DNA from 2 places in the Paenibacillus sp. LjRoot56 genome. Region 2 is predicted to be linked to the other one. Evidence: riboswitches for the same ligand, from Rfam matches in the RefSeq annotation. Region 2 holds a riboswitch; the other holds the start of a gene.
What was found. Region 2 has a riboswitch for cyclic di-AMP ahead of ACSQ8O_RS05225 (APC family permease). Riboswitches for the same ligand answer to the same signal wherever they lie in the genome.

Region 1: linked by a shared signal. The riboswitch ahead of ACSQ8O_RS22600 (stalk domain-containing protein) and the one ahead of ACSQ8O_RS05225 (APC family permease) in region 2 are both predicted to bind cyclic di-AMP.

What each region holds. Positions count from the first base shown of each region.
Region 1 is NZ_CAXURV020000003.1:795,910-800,987, reverse strand. Features, by position in the region: gene ACSQ8O_RS22620 (ethanolamine ammonia-lyase reactivating factor EutA) at 1-18, shown strand, start outside; gene ACSQ8O_RS22615 (ethanolamine ammonia-lyase subunit EutB) at 15-1,397, shown strand; gene eutC (ethanolamine ammonia-lyase subunit EutC) at 1,390-2,082, shown strand; gene ACSQ8O_RS22605 (YjcZ family sporulation protein) at 2,158-2,259, opposite strand; gene ACSQ8O_RS22600 (stalk domain-containing protein) at 2,416-3,213, opposite strand; cyclic di-AMP (ydaO/yuaA leader) riboswitch at 3,218-3,369, opposite strand; gene ACSQ8O_RS22595 (PspA/IM30 family protein) at 3,525-4,187, shown strand; gene liaF (cell wall-active antibiotics response protein LiaF) at 4,319-4,981, shown strand; gene ACSQ8O_RS22585 (histidine kinase) at 5,007-5,078, shown strand, end outside.
Region 2 is NZ_CAXURV020000001.1:1,148,208-1,153,285, reverse strand. Features, by position in the region: gene ACSQ8O_RS05240 (polysaccharide deacetylase family protein) at 1-755, opposite strand, end outside; gene ACSQ8O_RS05235 (polysaccharide deacetylase family protein) at 850-1,821, opposite strand; gene ACSQ8O_RS05230 (YqkE family protein) at 1,851-2,111, opposite strand; gene ACSQ8O_RS05225 (APC family permease) at 2,157-3,992, opposite strand; cyclic di-AMP (ydaO/yuaA leader) riboswitch at 4,093-4,243, opposite strand; gene ACSQ8O_RS05220 (hypothetical protein) at 4,889-5,078, opposite strand, start outside.

The sequences.
Region 1 (5,078 bases), on a different contig from region 2:
TCTGAGGTGCGTCTATGAAATTGAAAACGTCGATGAAAGGCCATGTCTACGAATTTGGGAGCTTGAAAGAAGTGTTCGGTAAGGCAAATGAGGAGCGCTCTGGTGATGACTTGGCAGGTGTTAGTGCCTCTCATCTCAAGGAAAGAATTGCAGCAAAGGCCGTACTTGCCGATCTCCTCCTTACTGAGATTCGAAATAATCCCCTTTTACCTGCTGAAGAAGATGAGGTATCGCGGTTGATTGAGGAAAGTATAGATGAAACTGTCTATGCGTCTATTAGCCATTGGTCAGTTGCGGAGCTGCGCGAATACATCCTGCGGACGGAAACAAAGGGTGTTGAGCTGCTCCGAATATCCAAAGGACTCACGAGCGAGATGATTGCTGCTGTTGCCAAAATCATGACGAACCTGGATCTTATTCAAGCCGCATCGCGTATTGAAGTGCGGACAAGGTGTAATACGGAGATCGGACATAGAGGTACATTGAGCAGCCGAGCGCAGCCCAATCATCCGACCGATTCCTTGGAAGGCATGAAAGCTTCGCTATACGAGGCACTGAGCTATGGGATTGGGGATGCAGTTATTGGGATAAATCCGGTAACGGACCATCCGCAGACGACCAAAGCGCTGCTAGAAGCTGCGAAGGAGGTCATGGAGACGTGGCGCATCCCAACGCAGAACTGTGTCTTAGCCCATGTGACCACACAGATGGAAGCGATCAAGCAGGGGGCAAGGGCTGATCTTATATTCCAGAGCTTAGCGGGTACAGAGAAAGGCAATCGCGCTTTTGGCATTCATAAGGCGCTTCTCGATGAAGCGGATGCCGTGATTCATAGCATGGGCAGTGCAACGGGGCCGAATCGGTGGTATTTTGAAACGGGGCAGGGTTCGGAGCTATCTTCGGAAGCGCATCATGGCATAGACCAAGTGACGTTGGAAGCGAGATGCTACGGTTTAGCTAGAATCTACAAGCCTTTTCTGGTTAACACGGTGGTAGGTTTTATCGGTCCGGAGTACCTATACAATAGTAAGCAAGTTATACGCGCAGGCCTTGAGGATCATTTTATGGGCAAAATGCATGGTCTCCCGATGGGGGTTGATGTGTGCTATACCAATCATATGAATGCCGATCAAAATGATATGGATTCCTTAGCGGTTATGCTGGCTTCTGCTCATGTGAACTTCCTTATTGGAGTACCTATGGCGGATGACTGTATGCTCAACTATCAATCGCTCAGCTACCACGATATTGCTACTTTACGCGAGTTGTTTGGACGCACGCCAGCACCTGAATTTCGAGATTGGCTGCAGGACATGGGCCTATGGTTGAACGGCACGCTAAGTCCTTTAGCTGGTAATCCTAGGCTATTCTGGCGAGGAGGTGGGAAGCGTGGATGAATTCGCTAGGATGAAAGCACTAACTCCGGCACGCATTGGCGTTTCTAGATCAGGCACACGTCCCTTAACAAGCGAGTTACTTACTTTTCGATGGGACCATGCTAGCAGCGTGGATGCCGTGCAAAGTGAGGTGAGTTCTGCTCTCTTAGCAGAAATGGGGTGGTTCATCGCCGATTCTCGTGCAGAAACAAAGGATATGTATTTGAAGCGTCCACAGCTCGGGAGAGTATTGAAACCGGATAGCATGCAGGAGCTGCTTGCGAAATGTCAACGAGGACCGCAGGTGCAAATCGTGGTATCCGATGGATTAAGCGCAAATAGTATCGAAGCGAATATGCGTGACTTGTATCCTGCCCTGCTGGATTCCTTACGACTGCGAGGCTTATCGGCGGGAACGACGATTTATGTCAATAGAGGAAGGGTCGGCTGTATGGATGCCATCGGGGATCTACTGAATCCGGAATGTCTTGTGCTGCTTATCGGCGAGCGACCTGGTCTTGTGACAGCTGAGTCGTTAAGTGCGTACATGTGTTACAAGCCAAGAACGGGAAGAACGGATTCGGATCGGATGGTTATTTCGAACATTCATCGCGGTGGAACGCCTGCCATGGAAGCGGGTGCGTATATTGGGGGAATACTTGAAGAAATTTTGAAGCAGCGAACGAGTGGTATTGATTTTAAATGAAAAAAGCCCGCCTGCTAAAGCTTCGGAATGAGAAGCTTCAGCAGGCGGGGCTATTTTCTCAGGTGGGAGATAGTACTAGTAGAAAGTAGCAAGAATGATGACCAACAACACATAAAGAACAAGAATTAGCCCTACGGAACTTCCGTATCCTGGCGTTCCACCAACTACAGCTGACATAGTATCCCCTCCGGTTTTAAAGTAATGTGGGTTAAACACTATACAGCATATGTAGGTGGGAACCCTGTTGATTGGACATATGCCCTTATTCGATGGAACATTCACCTACAAAAAAAGCTGCACATGAGTAAGTTCTCATGGCAGCTTTCTTCTGATTTAGTTGGGGATTTGATACACTTTAATCTTCTGGAAGCCAAAGCTTTGTAATGATTTCCTTGAGCCTGGAATAAAGATGTCCATTCGATTTCCTTTAATGGATCCGCCCGTATCTGTTGCGTAGACGTACATGCCGCCTTTGGGAAGCCCGCTAAACGAATAGCCTTCAATATAAAGCTTCGTGCCAAGTGGAATAACGGAAGGATCAACAGCTACTGTGCCGATCGCTAGTGGATTGCCCATGTAATCAATGGCTCCATACCCGCCATTTTCAGAAGGATCTGCCGAATAAGCTGTAGATTCAAATACTTGATAATCAGGTGTATGGTGCGCGCCATCTTTACTTAAGATAGCTAGATTACTACTTGCATCCCACTGTACAGGTATGCCTGCGGCTGTGGAAAGGAAGCGAAGTGGCACATACACACGTCCATTTTGATACTGAGAAGCTCCGTCTAAGATGACCGTTGCATCATCAACGCTAGCTTCTTTTTGCCCTGAAACCAAGGTAATCGTATGATTGTCGTTATTTAGTGTTACCTTAATCTGATTACCATCTTTCTGCCAGTTCACCGTATATCCGAGCTTCTCCGTTACGAATCGAAGCGGGACTTGGGTCGTGTGGTTGCCATCCAGAAATGGCTGTGCATCAGGAAAATGGATCAGGTCATCATTGACTTGCACTTTCACGGCCATTTCAGCAGCTTGAGCGGGCGCTGTAAATGGGGAAAGAAAGCCTCCTGCCAAAACTGTTAATGAAACAGCAAGGCTAGTTAACCCTTTGGTAAGCTTATTCAATTGGTAATCCTCCTTCTTGAGCCTTCGAGGTTAGTTGACGGGTTCGGGAAGAAGGTTCTCCCTAGTCTGCTCCAAGCTGAAGCAAATATTCACCCCAAGTATTTCGTCCCCCGTACTAGTGCCTAATTTATGCACTAGACTCGGCTTCAAATATTTTAGCATCACTGGCATGCTTGGACAACGACCAATATATGGGTATGACAGTTCATACTAGACTTAGGTCTAGGTTCAAAAACGGTCGATAGTCGGTTTTAGACTCTCAGAAATTGAGCTACCATAAGAGTATGATGATGGATGAGGGGCGATTGAACATGAATAATAATAAGAATCGGGAAATTGATCCTACTAATATATTTGATCGTATTGGCAAAATGGCTGAAACCGTCTGGCACGAGACGATCGGCAAAACGAATCCAGGCACTTCTGACGACGGCGACCAGATCGCTCAGCTTGAGGAGCGCTATGAGGACGCGCTACAGGCAACGATTGCCTTGCGCAGTAACATCGCGCGAGCGGAAGAGATGGCGAAGCTGCGCGGCGAGCAGGCCGAGCTTGCGATGCGCGCTGGCGAAGAGGATCTCGCTCGGCTTGCCCTGCAAGAGAAGCTGCGCGAGGAAGCCGCGAGCGAGCACTACCGCGCGCAGTACGCGAGCAGCCAGGACTTGTGCCTGGCGCTCGCAGAGGAACTGCGCGGGCTGCGTGCGGGGCACGCAGCGGAGGATGTGCAGCCGCGCGGCGGGCTGCACGGTAAAGAGGCTCGCGACACGTGGCGCGAGCTGGAGGTCACCGGCCGCGAACTCGGCCGGGAGGCGTTGCAGGGGCTCCGCGTGGCGGGCCGCTTGTCGAAGGAGACGCTGAAGGAAGCCGGTGGCAACCTTCAGCATGAACTGCGCGCGCTGCGCAGCAAGCTGCAGCACGAGTGGCACCAGGAGCAACGCTCTCGCAGTGAGCGAGATCCGCGCGACAGCAAATAGTCCTGGACGGTGACCTCCACGAAAGCAAACCCTTGTCCTATAAGGATTTGCATCTTGGAGGTCGTCCATTCTTATGGTATGCTAGGAATCGTATGAACGAAAGAGAAATGGCAGCCAGAGGAGGTGCATCGATGGGAGAGGAAACGAAAAATAACCGAAGCCGGAATACAGCGCTTGTGCTGATTGGAGCCGGTGTTTTTTTGCTTCTGGAACATACCATAGGCTTTTTTCCCGTTATGGCCGTAATCCTTATTTTGCTGGGCATTCATCGTGTTCGTTCACGCAAAGAGCGCAAGGGTTATGTGCTGATGGGGATAGGTGCCGTCATTTTATTCGGTGATCATCTCACCATTGTCATTTCGGTAGTGTTGATTTCATTAGGGTTGTTTTTCATTCGATCTAAGCAGGTTCATAAAGACGATACGTATACCCAAAAGCAAAAGATTGTCGATAGCGTTCGCCTAGGCCGAGAGCCATGGATTCAACGGAATACCTCGACGTGGTACTTGGTGGGGGAAACGTATATGGATCTTTCTATGGCTATTCTAGAACAGAAAGAAACGACAGTTATCCTACAGGGTGTTGTAGGAGATATTGATATAAAAGTGCCTGACGATATCGGCGTTTCCGTTACGGCTTCTGTCATGTTAGGTCAGCTTCAAATCGCGGAAGAAAAAGAGTCAGGTGTGATGAACAAAGTTGTTTGGCAATCGCAGAATTATCAACATTGCGACCATCGGGTGAAACTCATACTTTCTTTCATCGTAGGAGATATCAAGGTCAAAGTATTGTAACTTTCTTTAGGGGGTTCTTCACCAAGTGGACGGCTACAAACGACGATTAACGAACATGATCTGGCGCAGCATGGGGGAAGCCATCCTTTTTAGCTTC
Region 2 (5,078 bases):
AGCATTGGCATAAGTGTATTCCCAGAACCCGCCTTTACTTTGTCATGATGATCGTACGTATGAGAGTAAAAACTCATCCCGTTCTGCTTCATTTCTCTCATCTGATCCCATGTTAGGCGAGGTGCCTTAGGATGATCTATGGAGTCAACAACAATAAATTTAGTAGCATGGAAACCAAAGTTCAGTAATTCAGGATACGCGTAGGTATAAAAGGATTCATAACCATCATCAAACGTGATTACAACCGCGTTTTGGGGAACCGTAGCCTCACTCTTCATGAAATGCAGAAAATGTTCCATGGAGATGACATTGTAATCTTCTTTCTTTAACCTTTGCAGGTGACTTTTGAATCTTTTTGGAGAAATTGTAATTCCGTTTTCTTTTTCATCAATGTGATGATAGGTCAGTACAATGACTTTGTCGGTATAATGAACCTTTTGTTTACTATAATCTGCTTGATCAAAAGCTAGCGCATTTACTTGACGCTGCCCCTGTTGTTGTTGCGTTTCGAGTTCTAGTTGCTGTACGACTGGCTTAACCTCTTGTTTTACCTCTTTTATTACAACTGGTTCTGCAAACTGTTCATAAGAAGGCGTACGCTGTTCTTCGCTTATTACTTGTTCTGGACTCATAGTCTGCTCCAAGGACTTCGGCGAAGTTGCAGGTATGACTAAATAGAGGCAAAATAAAAAGCTAGAAAACAAAAGAACAGTAAACGCCAAATTCGTTGGATTTTGCAAATTCAGTCTATTCATGCTGACAACAACCCCGTAGATGAGATGATAATAAATTACGAAGATAGTATCATGAAAACGCTTTCTTGTAAACTATTTATTACATTACTTCCTCCTACAATCCGGTCAGATCCATAGAGGCAAGCTGTACGAAATGGAAGCCCGCTTGTCGTAGCGTCGGTATCGCTTTGATGACACCCTCGGCGGTATCCTTCTCGGGATGATTCATGTGCGCAAGGACGATAGACCCGCTCGGAGCCTTCGATATGGCGTTGTACACTTGCTCCGTGTTATACGTCGCTCCCGCATCGCCAAGCACGGAGTATCCCGCTAGCTCGAACCCTAAATCATGCGCAACAGCTACCGCAATCTCATCGTAAAATGCCGTACCCGAACGGAAAAATAAGGGCCTTTTCCCCGTCAACTTCTCTATCTGGTCCGCATTATCATTCATTTCATGAATAACTTCTTTGACGTTCTTCGTACCCGCAATACCGTAGGCTGGCTTGCCTGTTACAGATAAGGGGCGGTGTTCGGTGCCATGATTTTCGATCTCAAACAAAGGGTTCGATGCCAGATCTTGAAAGGTAGACGGATTCGCAGCTATCCATCTTGCATTGATGAATAACGTAGCTGGAATCTGCTCCTGAATCAAATACTGGATCAACTTCTCATCATAGCCACTGCCTTCCTTCCCGCCGCAGGCATCAAAGGTGAGGGCAATTACTTTGTCCTTCGTATGTAAGCGTGTTTTCACACCGGGGACACGTTCTCCCCACTTCGTTGGACTCACAGAGGCATAACGGGCGATCAATGATTGTTCCACCGACGCGAAGGCTGGGACTGCCTCAGGTTCTTTTGCTGGCTCATTTGTTAGACTACCGGGGGATGAATGGGACGATGTCGTCGGTTCAGGTGACGCTGTTGGGATGCTCACAGGTGTCGTTATCGTTGTGCTCATTGGTGAGGCAATCGATGGTTCAGCGGTCGTTAGCGGGGGTGTCATTCCTGCAGATGCAACCGCCTTTTCCACACCCTCAGCACTCGGCTCCACCCCACATCCTGCAAGCGCTATCATCGCACTCATATAGAAAAGGAGGCACATCGTGCGCCCCCTCATTTATGTTTCCGCCAATCTAATTTACTTTTCTCCAGCTGATAGGCAAAATCGTTCTCAAGACGCTTCTCTTCCGCCTTGCGAGCCGCTTCTACCCTAGCTCTCTCTGCGTCCTTCTTCGCTTGCTCTTCCGCTTTCATCGCGTCAGCCTGGGCTTTGAGCCCTTCCAGTATTTCCGGACGCAGCAGATCCTTCAGCGTTGCAGGTTTATCTTGCACGCTAGCCGCAGCTGGCGTAATTTTTGCTTTCTTTTTCACCATAATAAGGTCACCTCGTCTACAAGTTCTACCTATTATTGTACACCTCTATTGGTGTAAATGATACGGCACTGTTGCAACAACGATATCCTTATCGGCTTGAAGCTTCGAACGAATCCGCGCCGCAGATTGATTATGGAGCAGACGGTGCCACCATTTCTTCGGCATGAATTGCGGGAGAATAACCATGATCGATTGCTTCTCTGACACGTGCGTGTCGATGCGATCAATAAATTCAGCCAGCGGCTTCAGAATCGTTCTGTATCGTGATTTGAACACAACGAGTCGAACACCTGGATCCCAGATCTGCCACTTCTCCTGCATCGATTCTTCGTCCTCATCCGAGAAGGATACATAGAACGCGATGACGTTAGGCGAGAGCGATTTGGCATAGTTCAGGGTTTGCTCTACAGCTTTGTGAATTCCTGCTACAGGCACGATAATGACCGGCTCTTTGGTGCACACACGGTCTTGTGTGATGTCAATCCGCAGCTGTTTGGCTACGTCGTCGTAATGGTGACTGATTTTCGTAATGAGCCAGAGGAGTATCGGTGTAATGATAATAACAATCCAAGCACCCTCGCTAAACTTGGTAACTGAGAAAATGATAAGAACTGCAAGGGAGACGATACCGCCCAGGCCGTTAATGATCACCTTCCCGATCCAGCCAGATACGCGCTCTTTGAGCCATTTACGAACCAACCCCGTTTGAGCAAGTGTAAAAGATAAAAATACGCCAATCGCATAAAGCGGAATAAGTGCATCGGTTTTACCTTTAAAGCCAATCAATAGCAGGCTGGCTAAAACGCCTAGCGTAATAATGCCATAGTGATACGAAAGTCGATCCCCACGGAAGGAAAACATGCGCGGGAAGTTTTTGTCTTGGGCCATGATGGACGCCAAGATCGGGAAGCCATTAAAGCTTGTATTTGCAGCTAACACCAAGATTAGCATTGTCGCGATTTGCGTCGCGTAATACATAACTCCTCGGCCAAAAGCTTGTTCCGTCACCATCGAAAGAACCGATGTATGACCGTTATGATCCGGTGCCACGCCATAACCTAAGGCAATCAACGTTACACCACCGAAGACGATGGCCAACAGGCCACCTAACGAGAGAAGTGTTCGTTTGGCATTTTTGACAGATGGCGTTCTGAAATGCGGTACGGCATCAGAGATCGCCTCGATCCCCGTTACAGCTGAACAACCGGACGAGAATGCTTTGAGAAGTACGAATAAGGTTAATGAGTTCGTTGCTGCGCTTGGTGCGAATTCGATCGCATGCGTATTCATAGATCCTGTCAGTAAATCAAAAATACCTTTACCCACTAACAATAGGATACAAAGAATGAAAAAGTACGTTGGAATCGCGAATACCGTTCCTGATTCGGAGGTACCTCGCAAATTCAACCAGACCATAATCCAAACTAGTAAAATGGTCAGCGGAACAATGTACGGTACAGCCGATGGAAAAGCAGACGTAATTGCCTGAACACCAGCCGATATCGAAACGGCTACGGTTAAGGTATAGTCGATTAGCAGAGAGACACCAGTAAGACGTCCCCACACCATGCCTAAATTTTCTTTCGTCACCATATAAGCGCCGCCGCCCATCGGGTACGCTTCGATTACCTGTCTATAGCTCAACACGAGCAGTAGAATCAAAGCGATAATCGAAACCGCAATCGGCAACGAGAAGGCAAACGCAGCAACCCCTACTGTCGCGAGCTCTAACAGAATTTGCTCCGTCCCATAGGATACGGATGATAAGGCATCTGACGACAAGATAGGGAGGGCTTTCCAGACTGGCATTTTCTCCGACTCAATCTCACTCGACTTTAGCGGCTTACCGAACACAATTTTTTTCAATGAATCACTTGTCATTTCGCAGTTGTTCCTCCAATTAAAGCTAATTTCACTCATCTCATTTGAAAAATGGACGCAAAAAAACACAAGGATAGACCTTGTGTTTTAAACACATGTTCTCCTTTCTCACGTTCGCTTACGAGGTTAGCTGCCGGGTTCGGGCCGCGAGAAATCTGCCCTAAAAGGTACTCGTATCCGTACCATTATTCACCCCATGTTACTCGTGGTTCCCCCGCTTTTCTTAAAAGAAAATTAAGCGAAATATTCAACTGTTCATGTACGTGTTGAATACTACTCTCTTCTACCAACATAGTAAAGGAGGGAAAAAACGTAAAAAGCTCTATCCGACCTCACGTTTCACCCAATAATTCGCTTACAATTACCTGATTCGTTGATTATCTTCCATTCTCGTAGGTAATCGTGGTATTTTGACTAAATAGCAAGGTTGCAATCCACAAAGTTGCTAGTTCATGCGAATATTCCGTTGGATGATGAGAATTTTCACTTTAGGGCACTGCCATGGTAGCGTGGTTGAAAGGAGTTCCTTTTACCACTGGCTCGCACCAAAGTTAGTCGGTTTCACCGACTAACTTCTCTCCTATTACCGCTGCTGCACGTGAGATAGTCGGTTTCACCGACTATCTTCACTCTAATTGCCACTGCTGCGCCAGAGTTAGTCGGTTTCACCGACTAACTTCACTCTAATTGCCACTGCTGCGCCAGAGTTAGTCGGTTTCAACGACTAACTTCTCTCTAATTGCCACTGCTGCGCCAGAGTTAGTCGGTTTCACCGACTAACTTCTCTTCAATTGCCACTGTTGCACACAAGTTAGTCGGTTCCACCGACTAACTTCTCTCTAATTGCCACTGCTGCACCACGTGAGTTAGTCGGTTTCACCGACTAACTTCACTCCTCAGTTTCTACCATGCAAAAGGGCCACCGCCTTTTCAGTAAACATGAACTTATGGCTTCTGGTTAACCCACCACCAATGGGTAGAACGAATCCTTTCCCTTCTAACTTGCGTAAAATTTTTCCGCATGCCTCTCTTTTAAGCTGTAACCACTGGCTTACTTCCTTCAATTGAAACGGCTTATTACATATT